Regions from separate parts of the Clostridium mucosae genome, predicted to be linked through region 2. Evidence: a T-box and tRNA genes for the amino acid it is inferred to sense, from the RefSeq annotation. Region 2 holds a T-box; the other holds one or more tRNA genes.
What was found. The T-box of region 2 lies ahead of argS (arginine--tRNA ligase). A T-box ahead of a tRNA ligase gene usually reads a tRNA of that ligase, here a tRNA-Arg.
Positions count from the first base shown of each region.

Region 1: it encodes a tRNA-Arg, which carries the amino acid that the T-box ahead of argS (arginine--tRNA ligase) is inferred to sense. The anticodon was not compared.

Region 1 is NZ_JANKAF010000007.1:108,585-119,895, forward strand. Features, by position in the region: gene NSA50_RS09825 (DUF5808 domain-containing protein) at 1-775, opposite strand, end outside; gene NSA50_RS09830 (DUF1648 domain-containing protein) at 804-1,934, opposite strand; gene NSA50_RS09835 (GntR family transcriptional regulator) at 1,937-2,326, opposite strand; gene NSA50_RS09840 (PspC domain-containing protein) at 2,510-2,707, shown strand; gene NSA50_RS09845 (ABC transporter permease) at 2,877-4,478, opposite strand; gene NSA50_RS09850 (ABC transporter ATP-binding protein) at 4,471-5,184, opposite strand; gene NSA50_RS09855 (ECF transporter S component) at 5,446-6,072, shown strand; gene NSA50_RS09860 (alpha/beta-type small acid-soluble spore protein) at 6,285-6,473, shown strand; gene NSA50_RS09865 (alpha/beta-type small acid-soluble spore protein) at 6,511-6,699, shown strand; gene NSA50_RS09870 (alpha/beta-type small acid-soluble spore protein) at 6,736-6,924, shown strand; tRNA gene NSA50_RS09875 (tRNA-Gly) at 6,969-7,043, opposite strand; tRNA gene NSA50_RS09880 (tRNA-Lys) at 7,077-7,152, opposite strand; tRNA gene NSA50_RS09885 (tRNA-Arg) at 7,160-7,236, opposite strand; gene clpB (ATP-dependent chaperone ClpB) at 7,545-10,139, opposite strand; gene NSA50_RS09895 (helix-turn-helix domain-containing protein) at 10,323-11,311, shown strand, end outside.
Region 2 is NZ_JANKAF010000018.1:55,594-66,904, reverse strand. Features, by position in the region: gene NSA50_RS16185 (AI-2E family transporter) at 1-994, opposite strand, end outside; gene argS (arginine--tRNA ligase) at 1,157-2,848, opposite strand; T-box leader at 2,910-3,117, opposite strand; gene NSA50_RS16175 (Ppx/GppA phosphatase family protein) at 3,286-4,794, shown strand; gene NSA50_RS16170 (site-2 protease family protein) at 4,943-5,593, opposite strand; gene NSA50_RS16165 (LCP family glycopolymer transferase) at 5,707-7,158, opposite strand; gene NSA50_RS16160 (hypothetical protein) at 7,502-8,146, shown strand; gene rocF (arginase) at 8,710-9,615, shown strand; gene NSA50_RS16150 (3'-5' exonuclease) at 9,754-10,383, shown strand; gene pflA (pyruvate formate-lyase-activating protein) at 10,444-11,157, opposite strand.

The sequences.
Region 1 (11,311 bases), on a different contig from region 2:
CTAATGAGTTAGTATAAAAATTATAAATTATACCTAGCTGTATTACTGAGTATAATGCAACCATTTCTATCTCTGTTATAAATAAAAATATAGAAATTAATCTTTTAAATTTTTTCTTTCTTTTTACAGCTGTTTCTATATTTCCACTATTTAAATCAACTTTTGAAGTTAAAGTTATTTTCGTTAACAAATACATTGCTAAGCACATTATAATTTGATATATAGGAATTTTATAAATAACATAAGAATTCATATTTAAAATATATTCTCTTCTATATATAGTTAATACTAAAATTATAATAGAAATTAATATTGGAACTAAAAAAAACTTTTCATTTAATGCTTTATATCTTTCATTTTTCTTTGGCTTTCTTAATGTAGTATCTACTATAACAACATTATTAGTTTTATAACTCCAATTATTTTTTTCTTTTAACTTCCTTGTTATTTTATAGTAAATAGCAAATAAAATTGCATGAATTAAAAGAGCTCCTATTAATGATATTGTCATTATCATAGATAATATAAATTCACTAACTTTTAAATTCAAAATCATTAGTATATTATTTATTACAAAATAAATTACAAATATAAAAAGTACCTTTCTTTTATAATCTTTATCTAAGGCTTTTATTTCACTTGACTCTTGATATTTTTTAGGAATTCTAACTCCAAAATATATTCCTTTATTAGAAGTATTATTTAAATAATATGATAAAAGAACCATAGTTATTATAACTATATTTGAAGTTAATATAATCATAAAGTTTTGCAAAATAAATTCACCTCCCATCTGTATTTTATTATATTCCTCTTATAGCTAAATATATTATTACTATTAATATTAAAATTATAGGTAATACCATGATAATCATTCCTATTGGATTTCCTAAATTAATATCCCATCCAATACCTATTCTCTTTTCTATAAAGATACTTGGATCATTTTTATTGTAATAAAAGCTTCCTAATACCCAACACTTATCGTCATCCCTATATATTTCCTCATCATTACTTTTGATTTTTATATTCTTTCCGCCTTGCCCTATCTTATAACTTATTACTAAAAAAACAATTACAGTAATAAATATAACTGTTAAGCTAATTATATTTACTTTATTAATACTCCATCCATACAACGTACAAAATTGCATTAACGCAAATAAGATAATAATTTCTAATGCAATAATAAATAAAAATATTGAATTAAATCTTTTAAATATTCTTCTTTGTTTTTTTATTTCTTCTAAAGTCCCACTATTTATTTCACTTTTTCCATTAATAGCAAATTTGTTCATAGCAAGTAAAAACAAAATCATTCCTACTTGAATTAAAACTGGAAATAAAGCTAAATAAAAGAAACCTTGAAAGCCACTTTTTTCTACAAAACTATCCGCAATCCCCTGGGCATTATAATGAATTGGGAATAGTTCTGGAACCTCCTTATATGACAAAAGAGTTAGTATAAGTGTTATTGCAGGAATAATTAATAGTAATAAATAACTTTTGCTTCTTACTCCTACAAAATCGTCATTCTTCTTAGGTTTTCTTATAGATGTATCTACAACAACTACGTTCTTACCTAATTTTCTCCATCCCTTTTCTTCTTTTAATCTAGTCATCTTTTTCCAGTACATAAAAATAGGAATGTTTGTAATTACCAACAACATTAATACTAATAAAGTAAATAAAGATACTTTAGGATAGAAAAATACTATAACATTAATAATTAAAATAACTGGTATGCTAAATATTAAGTAAAATTTTTTATATTTTTTTTCTAATTTAATTATATCATTATCTTTTTCATATTCCTTCGGAACTCTCACTCCAAATATAATCCCATTATTAGATAACTTATTAACATATAAACCGCTAAAAAATGAAATTAAACTTATAAAAATAATCATAGAACACACAATTATTCTTTCCATAATTAACTATTCTCCTTATTATTAAACTCTAAAAATACCTTATCTATATATAACTTAATTTCATCCTTACTAATATTTCTATTAAAGCACTGAGCCATATAAAAATATAAATTTTCATCTAAATCTTCTTTGAACTTTTCCATTGATTGATTTAAATTTAATGAAACCACTGCACCTTTTCTTCTATCAATTTTAATATATCCTTCATCCTTAAGCATATTATATGCTTTATTAACAGTATGCATGTTTACCCCTATATCTTCTGCTAATCCTCTTACCGAAGGTAATTCCTCGCCTATTTCAATTTCTGATTTAGCAATTCCTTCAATAACTTGATTTTTTATTTGCACATATATTGGAGTATCAGAATCAAAATCTATCCTTAAAATCACTTTATCACCTCGTTTTAACTTTTATAGAAACCAATATATAAGATTAAGAATTGTTTAAGCTTTAATTAATATAAAATTCACCTAAAACACTTATAATATAATTACATTATATATTAAAATTTATAATTCTTAACTTTATAATTTAAAATATAATTATATTAATTAATAAATAGGAGGTTTATAATGAATAAAAAACTTTATAAAATATCATCTCAAAAAAGAGTAGCTGGAGTATGTGCTGGATTTGCTGAATATCTTAATGCTGATGTAACTCTAATCAGAGTTCTAGCTTTACTACTTATACTTTGTTCATTTTCATTAGGATTAATCTTCTATATCGGTTGTGCTCTTATAATGCCTGATAAATCTGAAATAATGTAGATAAGGGGATGTCTATAAGACACCCCTTAATCTAGAACTTAAGATTTTAAATTGTAGTAATATTTCGTACTTAATTATCTAATTTATATTATTTTAAAACTACTTTTAAGAGTTTGCTACCTTCATTTTGCATTTTAATTTTCAACTCTTATTTGTATGATAACTTCTTTTAATTTAGCTTATTAAATAGCTTTATACTAACTGTATTTAAAAGAATTAATAGCGCAGTTAGAATTAGAGTTAAATATAATATTACAAGTGTAATAAATAAAGCTATATTTAATATTTCTAATTTTATAAATAATAATATTGGTACTCCAATGATTATTACTGAAATAATCATTTGAATTATGACACTTATGCTTTGTTTTACTACAACAGTTTCTGAAGTCCAATTTAAATTAGGAAAGAAATTGTTAACTATTATTCCTAAAATTGATACTATAAAGCAATATATTGTTGTTATGATAATTAACCATATTAATTCAATTATTGATAATTTCAATGAAAAGAAGAAAATAATATCACTTATTAAAACTGTTGGCATAATTAATATTAGATTTAAAATTATCTTTCCTTTAAATATATCTATTGTTCTTATAGGAGTAGATTTTAATATCCATAAGTTCTTTCCTTCCATTGATATAGATGAATTAGTTGTACAAGATATTGATAAAATACCACATATCACAGCAATGATAAATAAAGGAATCATACTATCAACAACTTCTATTTCCATAATCTTAAATAAAATCTCTTTTCCCATAAATAAAGTTGATATAGCAGCTATCAATATTAATACAGGCCCTATAATTGTATTCAACACATATACAGGCGAAGAAAAATATCGTTTTATTTCTTTTTTAGTTAATGCAATTATTTGTGACGATACATTCATTTCATTTATTTTATAATTTGACTTTTTAAAACTCTCTTGTAATTTTGAGTTTATTTTCTTAAAGGACTTGTTAAATATAAAAATAAATATTGAAAAAATTGAAACTGATAAAGCTACAAATATAAGTAAATCTTTAAAGTTTAAATTTATTAAAGCATTAACTACATATATTGTTGGAGGATATAATTTTGATATACCTAAAGTTATAGAATCACTATTTACTATTATCTTTTGAACTAAGTCTCCACTTTTAGATGAAGCAATCATTATTAATAAAATAAATATTAATGTTGCAGAATTTATAATTAAATTTTTATGCTTCATTCTTGAAGATATATAACTAATTACGAATGCAATAATAGATGCTACTACTACAGGAATTAATGGTAATAACAAAAATACTATAAATAAATATATAAAAAATAAATAAGAAATCTCAACCCTACTAAAATAGATGCAAGCTGGAGATATAAATACAACTATTAAAAATAAATAATTAATTCCTAATAGTTGTATCATCCTATTAATCAAAATAGTACTACTCTTTATAGGTAAACTCATAAGTAAATCATAATCTCTTGCAGAAAATAAAATTCCTTGAGCTTTATACATAGAAGTAAAAAATATAATAACCACACTTAAAATAAAGCTCATAACCAATAATAAATCAATAAACCCAATACTCTTTAATCCATCAGCTAGTAACTTAGAATATTCTATTGCTAAAACTTCAAATACTATTAGGGTAATTAATATTGTTGGTACTATTAATATACTTCTAAACTTTTCGCCATTTGACTTTTCCTTAAATATCTTATTAATTCCTATAGAATTAATAAATGTTGTTTTAAATAAACTCCATAAATTACTCATTATCTATCAACTCCATAAATATATCTTCTAATGAACTATTTCCTTTAACTTCATCCATCTTACCTTGAGATACTATATTTCCATCTTTTATAATTGCTACCTTATCGCATAACTTTTCTGCTACTTCTAAAACATGAGTTGAGAAAAATATTGCTACACCTTCATTACAAAGCTTTTTCATTTCTTCTTTTAATATATGTGATGCTTTAGGATCTAATCCAACAAATGGTTCATCTAAAATTAAAAGCTTAGGTTTATGAATTAGTGCAGAAATTATAACTAACTTTTGTTTCATTCCGTGAGAATATGATGATATTAAATCTCCAAGAGCTGATGTTATTTCAAATTTTTCTGAATATAACTTTATTAATTTTTCTCTTTCTTCTTTTGAAACCTTATATATATCTGCAATAAAATTTAAATATTGAATCCCAGTTAAAGCTTCATAAATATCAGGATTATCAGGTATATACGCTATTTTTTTCTTACACTCAATAGGATTATTTTTAATTGAATCTCCATCAATTAATATATCTCCTTCTTCAAATTCTAAAATTCCTACAATAGCTTTTATAGTTGTAGTCTTTCCTGCTCCATTATGACCAATAAAGGCAAATATTTCTCCACTATTAACTTTAATCGATACATTATTCACAGCTTTTTTTCCATTTTTATATGACTTTGAAAAGTTTATTATCTCTAACATATTATTACCTCTCTTATTATACTTGTTATATATATACTATAACAAGTATAATAAGTTGACAAGTCTTTTTCAATTTTTATATTAAATTTCATAAATACAAGATTAAATTGTTTATTTGTTGTTGATATAATATTTTACTTTACAGTTTTTTCTTATATGATAAAATAATATTGGTCGGTATTCTTAAGAAACCGAACTTCACGCAAAAATTCATTTTTTGCCGAATTATATCCTATAAGGAATAAGAACGGAGGAATTAAAATGTTAAATGCTAGAGGGATGGGAAACTCTCGTCAAAATGTAAGAAAAATGGTAGTAGTTGCAATGCTATCGGGTATTTGTTTATTCTTAGGACTAACAGGTCTTGGTTTTATACCATTACCACTCTTTAAACTAACAATTTTACATTTACCTGTAATAATTGGAGCAATAATTGAAGGTCCTATAGTTGGGGCTACAATTGGATTCATATTTGGGATTTTCTCAATTTATCAAAACATAACTGCTCCAACTCCAATGTCTCCATTTTTTTATAACCCAATAGTTTCTATATTGCCTAGAGTACTGATAGGGGTAATATCTTATTATGTTTATAAACTCTTAAAAACAAAAATTAAAAATAAGAAACTATCTATAGGTATTGCTGCTGTTTGTGGATCTTTAACCAATACTATTGGGGTTCTTGGAAGTATATACTTAATTTATTTTAAGGATTATGCATCAATTCTTGTTAGTAATGGAACCATTTCAACTGGATCAAGAAACGCAGTCACAGTTGCACTCTTATCTATAATAGGTACTAATGGTATGGCAGAGGCAGCTTTATCAGCACTTGTTGCAATTCCAGTTATTATAGCAATATTAAAAATGCAAAAGAGAAATAATTAATTTATAAAAGGTTATTTGAAAAATATTTTCAAATAACCTTTTTTTATAGTTTGTACCAATATATTCTTTATAAAGATCACTTTTCCTCTACTGTATTAATTTTTATAGTTTATTAACATTTTATCTGCACAATATAATAGTACAAAGTCAAACAAGCTTTGTAAAAGAAAACCCAATAAAAAATTTTATATGTTTTCAAGGAGGGATTTATTATGGCAAGTAATAGACAATTGATTCCAGAAGCTAAACAAGGATTAGCTAAATTCAAAAATGAAGTAGCTAACGAAATGGGAGTACCTTTCTCAGACTATAATGGAGACCTTACTTCAAAACAATGCGGTAGCGTTGGTGGAGAAATGGTTAAGAGAATGGTTGAACAATACGAATCTGGATTAAAGTAAAACTTTAATCTGATATATTTACAAGGAGGGATTTATTATGGCAAGTAATAGAAAACTAGTTCCAGAAGCTAAACAAGGATTAGCTAAATTCAAAAATGAAGTAGCTAATGAAATGGGAGTGCCTTTCTCAGACTATAATGGAGACCTTACTTCAAAACAATGCGGTAGCGTTGGTGGAGAAATGGTTAAGAGAATGGTTGAACAATACGAATCAAAAATTAAATAATATATTCTTATAACCAAATATTAGGAGGGATTTGTTATGGCAAGTAACAGAAAATTAGTTCCAGAAGCTAAACAAGGATTAGCTAAATTCAAAAATGAAGTAGCTAATGAAATGGGAGTACCTTTCTCAGACTATAATGGAGACCTTACTTCAAAACAATGCGGTAGTGTTGGTGGAGAAATGGTTAAGAGAATGGTTGAACAATACGAATCAAAAATTAAGTAGTTAAAATAAAAAAGAGAAGTGTTTATCCACTTCTCTTTTCCTTATGGAGCGAAAGACGGGACTCGAACCCGCAACATTCACCTTGGCAAGGTGACGCTCTACCATTGAGCCACTTCCGCACAAAAAAGCTCATTTTATCAATGAACTTAATGTGGTGGCTTACCCGGGAATCGAACCCGGTACACCTTGATTAAAAGTCAAGTGCTCTACCGATTGAGCTAGTAAACCATAAGCTTGGTGCGTGTTAAGAGATTCGAACTCCTGGCCCACGCCTTAGAAGGGCGTTGCTCTATCCAGCTGAGCTAAACACGCATATTTGCTACGTTGTATATAATAACCCAAAAGGTCGGATTTTGTCAACAACTTTTTTAGTGAAATAATGAAAAAATTAAATTAAGAAATATAAGTTGTCAAAGATAAGTAGAATATGTTCCATAAGCTAAATAGCTACGAAAAAAGTGCTAGGCTTATTTTACAGTCTATTTTTCTTAGCCAACTTATATTTCATAAATTAAGATAATTAAATAAAAAATTAGCCTCATTAATGATATGTATTAAATCTAGAATTGTATTCGACATTATATAAAAATAGGAAAGCTAATACATATCATTAAGTTCAATTATTTAATTACTATTTCTTCTTCCTTTGCATCAACAACTACATTTGATCCATATCCAATTTCACCTTTTATAATCTTTCTTGCTAAATTATTTTCTAGGCTATTTTGTATATATCTTTTTAATGGTCTTGCTCCATATACTGGATCATATCCCTCTCTTGCCATAGTTGTCTTTGCTTCATCTGTTACTTCTAAAGTAATATTCTTATCTTTCAATCTACTTGAAACTTCTTTCAAGAATATATCTATTATCTTCTTAATTCCAGTTTCTGATAATGGCTTAAACATAATTATATCATCTACTCTATTTAAGAACTCTGGTTTAAATCTTAATTTCATTTCATTCATAACTTGAGTTTTTATATTTTCATCAACTATATCTTCATTTTTATTTTCTAGAAGATAGCTACTTCCTATATTAGATGTCATAATTATTATAGTATTTCTAAAATCAACAGTTTTACCTTTATTATCAGTTAATCTTCCATCATCCAGAATTTGTAAGAACATATTAAATACATCTTCATGTGCTTTTTCAATTTCATCAAATAGTATCACACTATATGGATTTCTTCTTACAGCTTCAGTAAGTTGCCCACCTTCATCATATCCTACATATCCTGGAGGCGCTCCAACTAATCTAGATACTGAATGTTTTTCCATATATTCAGACATATCAATTCTTATTATATTTTCTTCTGAATCAAATAGATTTCTTGCTAAAGTTTTTGCAAGTTCTGTTTTACCAACTCCTGTAGGTCCTAAGAATATAAATGAACCAATTGGCTTATTTACATCTTTTAATCCTGCCCTTGCTCTTAATATTGCATTAGAAACAGCTGTTATAGCTTCTTCTTGACCAATTACTCTTCTTTGCATTTCATTTTCTAATCTTAGAAGTTTTTCTCTTTCTCCTTCTAATAAATTTGTAACTGGGATTCCAGTCCACTTAGAAAGAATTTTAGAAACTTCCTCCTCGGTTACTTCTTCTTTTAAAAGAGCTCCTTCGTAATTTTCTTTTACGTCCACTTCCTTTTGTCTAATTTCTTCTTCTAATGCTGGAATAACACTATATTGAATTTCTGCTGCCTTATTATAGTCATAGCTTCTTTGAGCTGCTTCTAGATCTCCTCTTGCATCATCTAATTTAGATTTTAAATCTCTTAAATTAACTATTGCATCTTTTTCCTTTTCAAATTTTGCAGTCATTTCATCATTTTTAGTTTTTAATTCTGCTATTTCTTTTTCTAAAGCTACTAGCTTTTTCTTAGAACCTTCATCACTTTCCTTAGTTAAAGCTTCTTTTTCAATTTCTAATTGGAATTGCTTTCTTCTTATATTATCTAATTCTGTTGGTAATGAATCTATTTCTGTTCTTATCATAGCTCCAGCTTCATCTATTAAATCTATAGCTTTATCTGGTAAATATCTATCTTGAATATATCTATGAGATAATTTTGCTGCTGCTATTAAAGCAGTATCATGTATTCTCACACCATGGTGAATTTCAAATCTTTCTTTTAACCCTCTTAGTATAGATATAGCATCTTCTACTGTAGGTTCTTCTACAACTACAGGTTGAAATCTTCTTTCTAACGCTTTATCCTTTTCTATATATTGTCTGTATTCATCAAAAGTTGTAGCACCTATACAATGAAGCTCTCCTCTTGCTAGTAATGGTTTTATTAAATTACCTGCATCCATGGCGCCATCAGTTTTTCCTGCTCCAACTATAGTATGAATTTCATCTATAAATAAGATTATTCTACCTTCACTACTTTGAACTTCTTTTAATACAGCTTTTAATCTTTCTTCAAATTCACCCCTATATTTAGCTCCCGCAATAAGGGAACCCATATCTAACGAGAAAATCACTTTATCTTTTAAACCTTCTGGTACATCCCCTCTAACTATTCTCTCTGCCAATCCTTCTACAATTGCAGTTTTACCAACACCAGGTTCTCCAATTAGCACTGGATTATTTTTTGTTCTTCTTGAAAGTATTCTAATTGTTCTTCTAATTTCATCATCTCTTCCTATAACTGGGTCAAGCTTATGTTTTTTAGCTAAGTCTGTAAGATTAGTTCCATATTTACCTAATGCATCATATGTTCCTTCTGGATCTTGTGTTTCTACTCTTTGATTTCCTCTTACTTCTTTTAGAATTTCCATGAAATTCTTCTTGTTTATATTATATTTATCTAATAACCTTTTAACTTCTCCATTTTTATCTACTTCAATTATTGCAAGCATTAAATGCTCTACGCTTATATAAGAATCCTCAAATTTTTTAGCTATATCTTCAGCCTTGACTAAAACTTCTTCAATTTGTCTTGTAGCATAAACTCCAGAGGAGTTAGCACCTTCTCCCAAAACCTTTGGCTTATTATCTAGTACTTTATTTAAATCTTCATCTAATGATTTAACTCTAACTCCCATCTTAGTTAAAATATTTGGTATTAATCCATCCTCTTGTTCTACTAATGCACAAAATAGATGAATTAACTCTACTTGTTGATGGTTATATTTAACCGCTACTAAACTAGCATTATTTAATGCTTCTTGTACTCTTAAGGTCATTTTATCTATATTCATGCTTAACTCCTCCTCACATTTACAACCTCAAACATATTTAATATATCCTTATATTCATATAATAATACAAAAGTCAAAGAAAGTCAAAGTTTATTTTGCTTATTTTTTTGAAAATTTTATATTTATTAATAAATAAGCTATAATTAAATTATAACTTAATTCTATTAGAAAAGAGGGGATTTTATGAGAAGAGAATATGTGAGTTACCAGGAAGATGCTCCAATTAAAATAACTTATGCAAATATACAAGAATGCCCTATTCACTGGCATAATTCTATTGAAATATTATATGTTTTACGTGGGAGTGTTAACATTAATATAGATACTGACTCATTTGAGTTACTTGAGAAAGAATTAGAAATAATAAATGTTGATGAGGCTCACAGAATTTATAGTAATGAAGATAATAAGGTATTAATATTTCATATAGATCCTTACTTTTTTGAAAAATATTATAAAGATATAAACAACATATTCTTCTATACAAATTCTACTGATGATGGCGCTCAAGAAGGTGAAGAATATGATCTTCTTAGAAATTTTTTAGCCAAACTCTTATGTGAAGCTATTCAAAAACTTGATGATTATGATAAGGAAATTGAATCAATTTTAATAGATTTATTATATCACCTTATAAATAACTTCCACTACTTAACTTATGAAAAAGAAGAGCTAAAAGAAAAAACTGAGCAATTAGCTCGATATCATAGAATTTCTAAATATATATTTAATAATTATGATAGCAATATAACTTTACAAGAAATTGCGAAAAAAGAATTCTTAAGTCCTCATTATCTATCTCATGAGATTAAATACGCAACTGGAAATAGCTTTACTGATTTAGTTAACCAAACTAGAGTTGAAGAATCTGTTAAGCTTTTATTAGATAGTGATTTGAGTATTTCAGATATATCTGATGAAGTTGGTTTTTCTCATGTAAGATATTTAAATAAAAACTTTAAAAATTATTATGGTTGTACTCCACTTCAGTATAGAAAGAAAAATAAATTAACTGAAAAAGAACTTGAAGAAATTAAAAAAATAGAAATATTAAAACTTGAAGAAGCTTTAGAATATTTATCTTCTGAATTAGATGATTATGAACGTTTTAACTATGAAAATAAGTTGTGGAAAATTCATATAAATATGGATAATAGTCTTGGAGAATTCAA
Region 2 (11,311 bases):
GCATCCCTAAAGCTCCATAAAATCCTCCGCCTATTAATACTGCTACTATTATAAATAAAGGTCTTACTCCTACTTTATTTCCTATTAATTTAGGATCTAGATACCAGCCATCAAATAATTGAAGCGCCAATAATACTAAAAATACAATTAATCCTTTAGTTGGTGATACAAAAACATTAAATAAAAATCCCACTATTTCTCCTATAAATGGTCCAAAGTATGGAATCATATTAGTTATTCCAACTATAACAGCTAATAAAAAAGCATATTCTGACTTAACTATGGTTAGTAAAACTAATGCCATAGCTGCAATAATTGAAGAATCCACTGCTTTTATTCCTATATAAGCACCTATCATATTATGATATATTCTAACAGCTTCTATTAATTTTTTCCCTCTCTTTTCTTTAAGTATTAAGAATGTTACTTTTTTACTTTCTTTTATTAACCTATCCTTATCTACCAGAACATATATAGATATTAATAATCCTAAAAATAGTTTAAGTAACTGACTAGAAATAGTAAATATATATGATATTGAACCTTCTAATAAAGTTACTGCCATTGTTCCAAATTGAGCTATGATATGATTAATATTATCCGTAGTTCCTGTAGTATTTATAAATTCTTTTACAGATTGATTATTTAAAATTTTATCTAACCATTCTTGAGTTTCTTGGATATAGGAAGGCATTTTTGTTGTTATGTCAACAGCACTATCTATTATACTAGGTATTAAGTATAAAGATGCTAATATTATTATTGCTAATACCAATAAATAAGTACTTAATATTGCAACACCTTCTTTTACCTTAAACCTTCTTTTTATAAGCTTAACTAAAGGATTTAAAATATATCCAAATACTAACCCATATAAAACTGGCAACATTAAAGACCAAAACTTCTTTAATATACTAAAAAAATACGGATAATTTTCTATAATCTTAAATCCAACTATCCCAACTAATATTGCTATAACAATAGTAATTAACAAATCCTTATTTTTTATATTATTAAAAATAATTATCTACTCCTCTCTTAGATTTCTATAGATTATATCATAATAGTATTATTTAGTCTTTCATATTATTGTTAATTTTTTATAAAAATTAGATGCAAATAGGGATGCGAATTCTCGCATCCCTAAACAATTATGTTACATCTTATCAACAACTTCAATTCCTAATAAAGCTAAAGAGTTTTTGATAACTTGACATGTTGCTTTTACTAAACTCAATCTAGCTTCTTTTAATTCTTCATCTTCTAAGTTTAATACTGAATGTGCATTATAGAATTTATTAAATGATTTTGCAACTTCTATTGCATATCTTGTAATAATTGATGGCTCTAACTTTTCTGTTGCTAAATGTATTTGTTTTGCAAATCCTTCTAATGTCTTTACTAATTCAAACTCTTCCTTTGAAGAAAGCTTAGAATAATTAGCATTTCCTTTAAGCTCTCCTGCTCTTGTTAATATACTGTTTGCTCTTGCATATGAATATTGAACATAAGGACCTGTTTCGCCATCAAATGAAAGCATTTCCTTCCAATCAAATACTATATCCTTTTCTCTAGAATTTTTTAGATAAGTAAATACTACTGCACCAACACCTATCTTTTTAGCCACTTCCTCTTTATTTTCTAAGTTTGGATTTTTTTCATTTATTACTTCTAATGTTTTATCTATAGATTCTTTTATTAAGTCATCTAATAAAATAACTTCACCTTTTCTAGTTGAAAGTTTTCTATCTGCAAATTTTACAAGTCCGAAGCCTACATGAACACAATCTTTTGCCCATTCATGGCCTGCAAGCTCTAATACCTTAAATACTTGTTTAAAGTGTAGTGCTTGTGGTGTTCCAACTACATATATGCTCTTATAGAAATCATATTTCTTCTTTCTATACATTGCAGCAGCTAAGTCTCTTGTTGCATATATTGATGCTCCATCACCTTTAAGTACTATACATGGAGGCATATTGTATTCATCAAGCATAACTACTTGTGCACCATTACTTTCAACTAACAAATTCTTTTCCTTTAATTCATTTACTACAACATCCATTTTATCATTATAGAATGCTTCACCTGCATATGAATCAAATTTAACATCAAAAATTTCATATATTCTTTCAAATTCTTTTAAGCTTAAATCTCTAAATCTCTTCCATAAAGCTTCTACTTCTTTATCTCCATCTTCTAATGCTTTAAAGTAAGCTCTTCCTTCATCTTCAAGTGCAGGATCCTTTTCTGCTTCATCATGGAACTTAACATATATTCTTAATAATTCATCTATAGCATTCTTTTCTAATGCCTCTTCATTTCCCCATCTTTTATATGCAGATATAAGCTTTCCAAATTGAGTTCCCCAGTCACCTAAATGATTTATTCCCTCAACATTATATCCTTCTTTCTTAAATATCTTATATAATGAATTTCCTATTGCTGTTGTAAATAAATGTCCAACATGGAATGGCTTTGCTATATTAGGTGATGAATATTCAACACAAATAGTTTTTCCTTCTCCTACATTAGATGAACCATATTCATCGCCTTCTGTTAATACTTTTTCTATTGTATTTTTAGTAAAGATACTTTTATCTGCAAAGAAATTAACATATGGCCCAACATTAATTATCTTTTCGAATCCATCATTGTCTATTTTACCAGCTAACTCCTCTGATATCATATTAGGAGCTTTTCTAAAAGTTTTTGCTAATTGAAAGCATGGAAATGCATAATCTCCCATATCACTCTTTGGTGGAATTTCTATTAATTTTTCTATGTTTTCAATATCCATATCAACATATTTACTTATTGCTTCTGCAACTTTTTTCTTGTAATCCATTATGTATCCTCCTTAATTTTTACTAATAATTTGAAAAATAAAAAATCCGTCTCTTAAATAAATAAGAGACGGAAAAAATCCCGCGGTACCACTCTGATTGCATAAAATGCCACTCAATGCTTTAACGCAGCAATACGAACTATCCTACTAATAAAATTTCAGTAGCTATCTCCAAGGCTCTCTTCCTAATATTCTATCTTATAAGGCTTACACCACCCCTTACTCGCTTAAAGAATCAAATATAGTACTCTCCTCTTCATAGATATTAATACTTATTCTAATTTAATATAAACATTATACATAAACAAAACTTTTATTGTCAATAAAAAAGGTATACTTATATAAATATATTTAACTCTTACCTATACTTTATTAATTAAAGTGATATAATATCTATAACAAAAATAATTTTCATAATATTTACTTAAGGAGTCAATATGGATAGAGTTGGTATTATCGATATAGGTCCAAGTTCTCTTAGACTTATGTTAACGGAAGTTAATGAAAATGGATATTTTAAAATAATAGATGAATTAAAAACATCTATCAGATTATGTCATGATTTAGTTACTGATTACGGAATATGTAACGAAAACTCTAAAACTATACTTTCTACACTTAGAGCATATAAATCACTTTGTACTGTTTCAGGTGCAAATAAAATATTTGCTGTTGCTACTGAATCTTTAAGGGAAGCTAAAAATAAAGATATTCTTCTTCCTCTTATTAAAAAAGAATTAGATATTGATATTAGAGTTTTAAGTTGCGACGAAGAAATTTATTATAACTTTTTTGGAATAAGAAGAAGCATTTATATAGGCAATTCTTTAATGATTGAAGTTGCTGGTACAGATACTCATTTAGCTTGGGTTCAAGGGGATAAAATAATAAAAAGTGTTACCTTACCTATAGGAAGTGTAAATCTAACATATAAATTTAATTTAAAAGATAGAATATTACCTAAAGATTTAACTGATGCACTTAATTTCATATCTGAAAAGTTAAATGATATAAGCTGGCTTATGGAAACTAAATTTGACTCAATAATAGGTATTGCATCTATAGTTAGAAATATTGGTAAAATAGATAGAGTTAGAAAAAGATATCCTTTTGATATTCCTCATAACTACGAGCTTTCTGATATTGATGTTCAAGAAATATTTAATTTATTAAAATGTAAGGACTTTAAGCAAAGACAAAAATTAGATGGAATAGACCCAGAGCTTGCAGATATAATAGTTGGAGGAACCGCTATCTTTAAGAAAATAGCTAATATGGTTCAATGTAATAAGATAATAATTTCAGGAAGAGGCCTTAGAGAAGGCTTAATGTATGAATATCTTAATAATAAATATCCAATACCAGAAGACATGCTAGATTATAGTATAAATGGAATATTAGAAACGTTAAATAGTGACAAGAGTCATGCACTAAATGTATTTAAAATAGCTTATAATTTATTTAATTCTTTAAAACCACTACATCATTTAGGAGATGAATATTTAAATATTATAAAAACATCTTCTATGCTACATGATTGTGGTATTAGTATTAACTATTATGGACATCATAAACATTCATTTTATATAATATTAAATTCTTATATAAATGGGTTAACACATAAGGAACTTCTTATGAGTGCTGCTATTGCAGCTTCACATAGGTTTAATAACTATCAAACACCTTTAGCTCCATTTTCATCAGTTATTAGCCAATTAGATTTACGCTCTGCAAAACTTATTGGAGTACTTGTTAAAATAGCTGAAGGTTTAGATAGAAGCCTTGTTGGTGCAGTTAAAGAACTTAACGTATCATTTGATAGTGATACAGTAACAATTAAAGTTTCTTCAGATATAGATGTTGACTTTGAAATTCGCCAAGCCTTAAGAGCAGGTGAAAAATTTAAAGAAATATATGGGAAAGAGCTTATTATAACAGCTATTTAAATTATTAACTTAATAGAATTTGATTATAATTTACCCATATTAAAGAAAATTGCTAAAATAATAAAAAAGTAGATTCATTTAAGTGTAGTTAAGAACTCAGTAAATCTGGCTTTTAATTACACTTCTTTCTATTGAATCTACTTTTATATTAAAATATTATTCCTAAAACTCCAAAAGCTATTTTACTAAATAGATTAATGATTAAATTTGATGGAATTGTCAAGATAAATTGACCTACTACAACAATTGCTAAAAGAATAACCATTTGATATTGATAAAGCTTATCTGCAACTTTATAAAAGCTTCTAGGGTTTAACTCCCTAAACAATTCAAATCCTGCAAGTCCTGGAAGTGGAATTAAATTAAATACAAATAAGTTTATATTTATAGCTGATATAAGATATAGGGCAATACCAACTATACTATAAGTTGATGATGGTAAAATGCTATATGCTATATAAGACCATAATGCATATATGAACATTCCTACAAATCCAACTAATAAATTTGCAAGAGGAGCTGCCATAGTTACCTTTATTGCATCCTTCTGACCTCTCTTATATGCACTTGGATTAGTATCCACTGGTTTAGTCCACCCAAATCCTACTAATAAAATCATAATAAATCCAATAATATCAATATGAGCTGTCGGATTTAATGTTAATCTTCCCTGAAATCTTGGCGTTTTATCTCCTAACTTATCTGCCACTTTAGCTTTTGCATATCCTTGAGCAACAAAAGCTATCAAAATTGCAGGCACTGTTAATATCTTAGTTAATAAATAGTTTGATCCTAACATCCTAGTCCTCCTTATTCTTTTTTATGATTATACCATATTTATTAAACTTAATACCCTTGTTTATATTTTTTTAATAAAAAGGGACTCTACTAATAGTAAAGCCCTTTAAAATTTTATTGATTTGGTTTTTCGCCTTGAGGTTTTTCAGGATTATTTTCTCCATTTGCTGGTGGCGTTGTTTCATTTCCTCCGCTTGCTGGTGGATTAGTTGTTTCGTTTCCTCCATTTACTGGCGGTTTTGTTGTTTCATTTCCCCCATTTGCTGGTGGATTAGTTGTACCATTTCCTCCACTTGCTGGTGGATTACTTGTTCCTCCTGTCGGTGGATTAGTTGTTCCTCCACTTGCTGGTGGTTTTACAACATCCCTATCTGGAGTTGGCTCTGGAATAGCATCTGTATTTTTATCATTATATTCTTCTGGTTTGATGTTGTATAAAGAATTATATCTAGCTTCTTCTGCATTATAAGCTGCAGCAACATTTTCAACTGATAATAAATCAAATTCTTCTGGATTAGGTAGTTTATTATTAAAAATAAAGTCATGCAGAACCTTAGAATTTTGTTCTAAATCTATTAATAAACACCATCCTCTATCCTTATATAGATTGTCCCTTGCAATAAGCTCTGTTTGTGGTATTTGTAATTGCTCAAAGTCTAAGCTTGGTAACTTATAAATTGTATAAGCTAAATTTAAAGCTTCTGGTATATCTATGTTAGTTTTAACATGCTCTGATAAAGTATTAGCTATGCTTACATATTTTAAAGGATTTACTTCCTTTAAATTTTTAGCAACTTCATGTAATACTTTACTTTGCCTTTGTCCTCTTTCAAAATCTCCATTTCCAACATATCTTATTCTTGCATAAGATAGAGCTTGTTGTCCATTTACTTTTTGAAGTCCTGTTTCAGTAATTGGAGGAGAATTCACTCCTGTTGATTCACCTATATATTTATTCACTTCATCTATTTCATAATCTTTTATATCTACTTCAATTCCACCAATTTCATCTATTATAGCTTCAAACCCCCAAAAGTTTACTATAATATATTTATCTAAATGTAAATTGAAGTTTTCTTCTATAGTCTCCATTACTAAGGCTGCTCCACCTTCAGCTCCTTTAAGTTTTCCATTTTCATCTTCTTCAGAACTTCCAAATGCAAATGCAGCATTAATTTTATTTTCTCCATATTCAGGTATGTTAACTACTGTATCTCTCATTATTGATGTTAACTTAACTTTTTTATTGTTATTATCTAATGTAGCTACAATAATTGAATCCGATCTTGCTGGCTCATCTAAGGTTCTTCCATCAGTTCCTATTAATAAAACATTTGTAATTCCATCTACCTCATTGTAGCTAGTTTCATTCTTATTTTCCGGCTTATATTCTACATAAATTTTATTTCTAATATGATTATAATACCCCCAACCTGTCGCTATAAGTATTGCTACTACTGCTAATATGCTTATGATAGATATTAATATAATTTTCTTTTTATTTCTTTTTTTAATTTTCTTTTTACTATTAGAACTTTTTCTTTTCACTGAATCATTTTCGCTCATCCTAATTCCTCCCTCTACTCTATTATTATATAACCAAGACCTCTATTTTTACAACAATATCCATTACATTATACTAAATTTATTTGTCATCTTTGTTACAAATATATAACAAACTATATTATTCTTCATATTTATATTATTTATATCATTTATTTACATCATTCATACGAAAATGTATCTTTTTTTAAAGATTAATTCCTCTTCTAACCTCTATATTAGCATTTGCTATATTACGAAATTTAATCTTAATCATAAATATCTATATAAAATAATATACTTTTTTTATTTTATGCAGTTTAAATTTATACTTATTTGTCAATAATAGGAACAAGGGGTGATAAATATGGATAATTTAAATAATAAATCAAACTTCAAATCCACTAAAAAGAATATTAGTAAAAAACAAAAAGCTGCTATGTTGGTTTCATTTGTTTCATTATTAGCAATTTGCTTTTGCTTAAGTTACTTTATAACCGATTATGTAACTAATCCAAATAGAGATATAAATAATGCAGAAGCTCAAAATGAAACTGTATATAGTGAAAATAATAAATATTTAGATGATAATATTTATATAATGCTAAAAACAAATGATAATATAGATATGGCTGAAAATCTAATTAATTTAAAAAGCAAATTAAATTTAAATGAAAATCTTACAAAAGAAGATTTGAGCGAAGAACTATCAGTTCAGGGATATGTTCTTTCCGAATGGGATAGTAATAAATTAGTTTATACAAGAGATACCGCTATAAATACAAGTAAATTTGAATCTAATAAATACTATTTAGGCGAAGAAAATGGATTTATAAGCTTATTCAAAACAGATTCTAATGGTAATATAATTGAATCTGAAAAAAAGGTTTACTCTGATTCTAAGCCATTATCAAATTTACCAGAAATAGATCAAAACTATATTAAAGATAATAAATTTTCTTTTGATACAAGAGAAGAAGCACTACAAAAGTTAAGTGAAATGATATCATAATAAATACCTTCATTAACATAAAAAGGGGCATATGCTCCTTTTTTTTATTTGATTATAGATAAAGAATAACAAATCTCAATAAGGGAATAAATAAATTATAAACTAATTTATTTAAGAAACACTCTTATTAATTTATAAGCATACATTCTAAATTTTATTCATAATCCTAAATAATAGTGGAAATGCTGGGGCTTTACAAATCAAATACTATCTAAATTATATGTAAAGATATATTATGAATAATAATTATATAGTATATTGATAAAATAATTATATATCTTTCCCCCAATTTTTAGATATATTAAATACTATATGAATAAATAGAATTTTTATATAAGTCAAAATAGAATTTATAATTTTTTTCTTTCTATTTTGATTTTTTTTCACATTTTAAGACAAAAAAGTATAATTATAATATGTATTTAGTTAATATTTTCATAATATATTTAAAAATTGTGTAATTGTAATATTTTTTTCACATTTTTTTATTTACATATCGATTTGAAGCTATTAATATATATTTATTGCCCTAAAAAAATTATTCCAAATCGGAGGTTTGTTTTATGAATATTAGTATTATTGATATGCCTATATTCTATGGATGTGATAATCCTGGAGTTGAAAATGGGCCAAAAATTTTAAGAGAGAACAACCTTCTAGATATCTTTAATAAAAGCCACCAAGTCTGTGATATGGGCGAAGTTCATGTAAAAAATGTTTCTTCAAATGATAAATACGCAGCTAACGCAAAAATGAAGTATTTAGATGAAGTTGTGAGATCAAATGTTGGACTAGCTGATAAAGTTTATGAGTCATTAAGTAAGTCATATCTTCCTTTAGTTATAGGTGGAGATCATTCACTTGCTATAGGTAGTGTTGCTGGCTCAAGTAAATTTTTTGATGAAGATCTTGCAGTAGTTTGGGTGGATGCTCATGGTGATATAAATACACACGAGACTTCCCCATCTGGAAACATTCACGGAATGCCTTTAGCTAGTTCCATGGGAATAGGCCATGAAATTTTGACTAACCTTTATTCTTCTAGCAAAAAGGTTAAACCTGAAAATGTATTTTTATTAGGTTGCAGAGACTTAGATTTAGGTGAACTTGAATTAATCAAGGAATATAATCTTAACGTATGGACCATGAAAGATATTAAAACTAAGGGCATAGACATTGTATTAAAAGAACTTTTAGAAGCTTTAAAAATGAGAAATGTAAAAAATATTCATTTTAGCTTTGATATTGATAGCCTAGATCCTTCTTATGTTCCAGGAACAGGAACTCCAGTAGAAGATGGATTAACCTTCTCAGAAGGAAAACAAGTAATTGAAACTATAATAAACACTTCATTAGTTAGAGCTATGGATTTTGTAGAATTTAATCCAGCCTTAGATGATAATAAAAAGACATTAGAAACTTGTCTTGAATTATTAAAGGTAATTTCTAAAGCTTTTGAAGGAAAATAAATAAGAAAAATAGCTAATAGATTTCTATTAGTTATTTTTTTATTATTAAATATATCTCTTAGTTCCATAATTATGTTTTAGGACTTTCTTTAAATTTATGTTATTATATAATAAGAAACTTAATCTTAGGAGGATAAAATGAAACTACTATTTTTTGATACAGAAACAACTAGCATAAAGCCAGGTAATATATGTCAGTTAAGTTATATAGTTATAGATGCTTCAGTTAAACCACAAAAAACTACAGGAAAAAACTTTTTCTTCACAGTTGATAGTATGGATGAAGGTGCTGAAGCTATTCATGGATTTTCACTTGAAAAACTATATGACCTTTCAGAAGGTAAAGAATTTTTAGATTGTGTCCATGAGTTTATGCCAGATTTCTTTGATGCAGATTTTATAATAGGACATAATGTTCAATTCGATATAAAATTTTTAAAACATGAATTACAACAACTTTGGGAAGCAGGTCTTATAGATACAACTTGGGAGCCTAAAAATACATTTTGTACTATGGCATATTATAAGTCTCTTTGCAATTTACCAAGTCCATCTGGAAATATAAAAAATCCTAAACTTGCAGAAGTTATAGATTTTCTTCAAATTTCTGAGGATCAAATAGCAAATAAGGCAAATGAACTATTTGAGGGTAGTGGAAACTATCATGATGCTAGATTTGATACAGCAGCTACTTATTTGACAGTTATACAAGGTATGAAAAAAGGATTGATTCCTGCAGGATATTTTTCAAATCTATTAAAAAAATAATTTTTTAATAATAAATCCCTAGAAAAATTTCTAGGGATTTATTATTACTTAAAATAAGCTTTAAAATTCACTAAAAAACTTTTCTTTAAGTAATTTACACTTTTCTTTATCCATAGCTGGCGTTCCATCCAATCTATATTTTAATCCTAATGTTTCGTATTTATTTACACCTAATAAATGATATGGCAATAATTCTACCTTTTCAACATTTTTTAATGAATTAACAAACTCTTTAAGTTCTTGCATGTACTCTTCACTATCTGTCTTTCCTGGTACAACTACTTGTCTTATCCAAAGCTTAGTACCAGCATTTTTGCATGCTTCTAAAAATTTATTTGTTTCATCTATTTTAAAACCTGTCATGTCTTTATATCCAACTTCTGATAAATGCTTGACATCATATAATACTAAATCAGTATATTTTAAAATTTCATCATATTCTCCGAATCCTACACCTGATGTATCTAAACACGTATGTATTCCTTCTCCCTTACATTCCTTAAGAACATCTAATAAAAACTCTGATTGTCTTAATGGGTCTCCACCTGAAAAAGTAACTCCTCCTCCTGAAGTCGTAAAATAACTTTTAAATCTTTTTATTTTTTTAACTAATTCTTCTGAAGTATACTCATCACCTTCATTTTCACTCCATGTATCTGGGTTATGACAATAAAGACATCTTAATTTACACCCTTGAAAAAATACTACTACTCTAATCCCTGGTCCATCAACTAGCCCCATACTTTCAATTGAATGAATTCTACCTTTTAGCATATTTATCTTCTCCTCTTTTGGACAACTAACAACAAAATCATATTGTCTTATTTATTATAATTTTTATACAACAAATTGTCTATTATTTAAAGCGGATGTCTAAGACTCTCCTGTTTCATTAAAAATTATCTGAATTCATTTGCTTTTTTTAGTT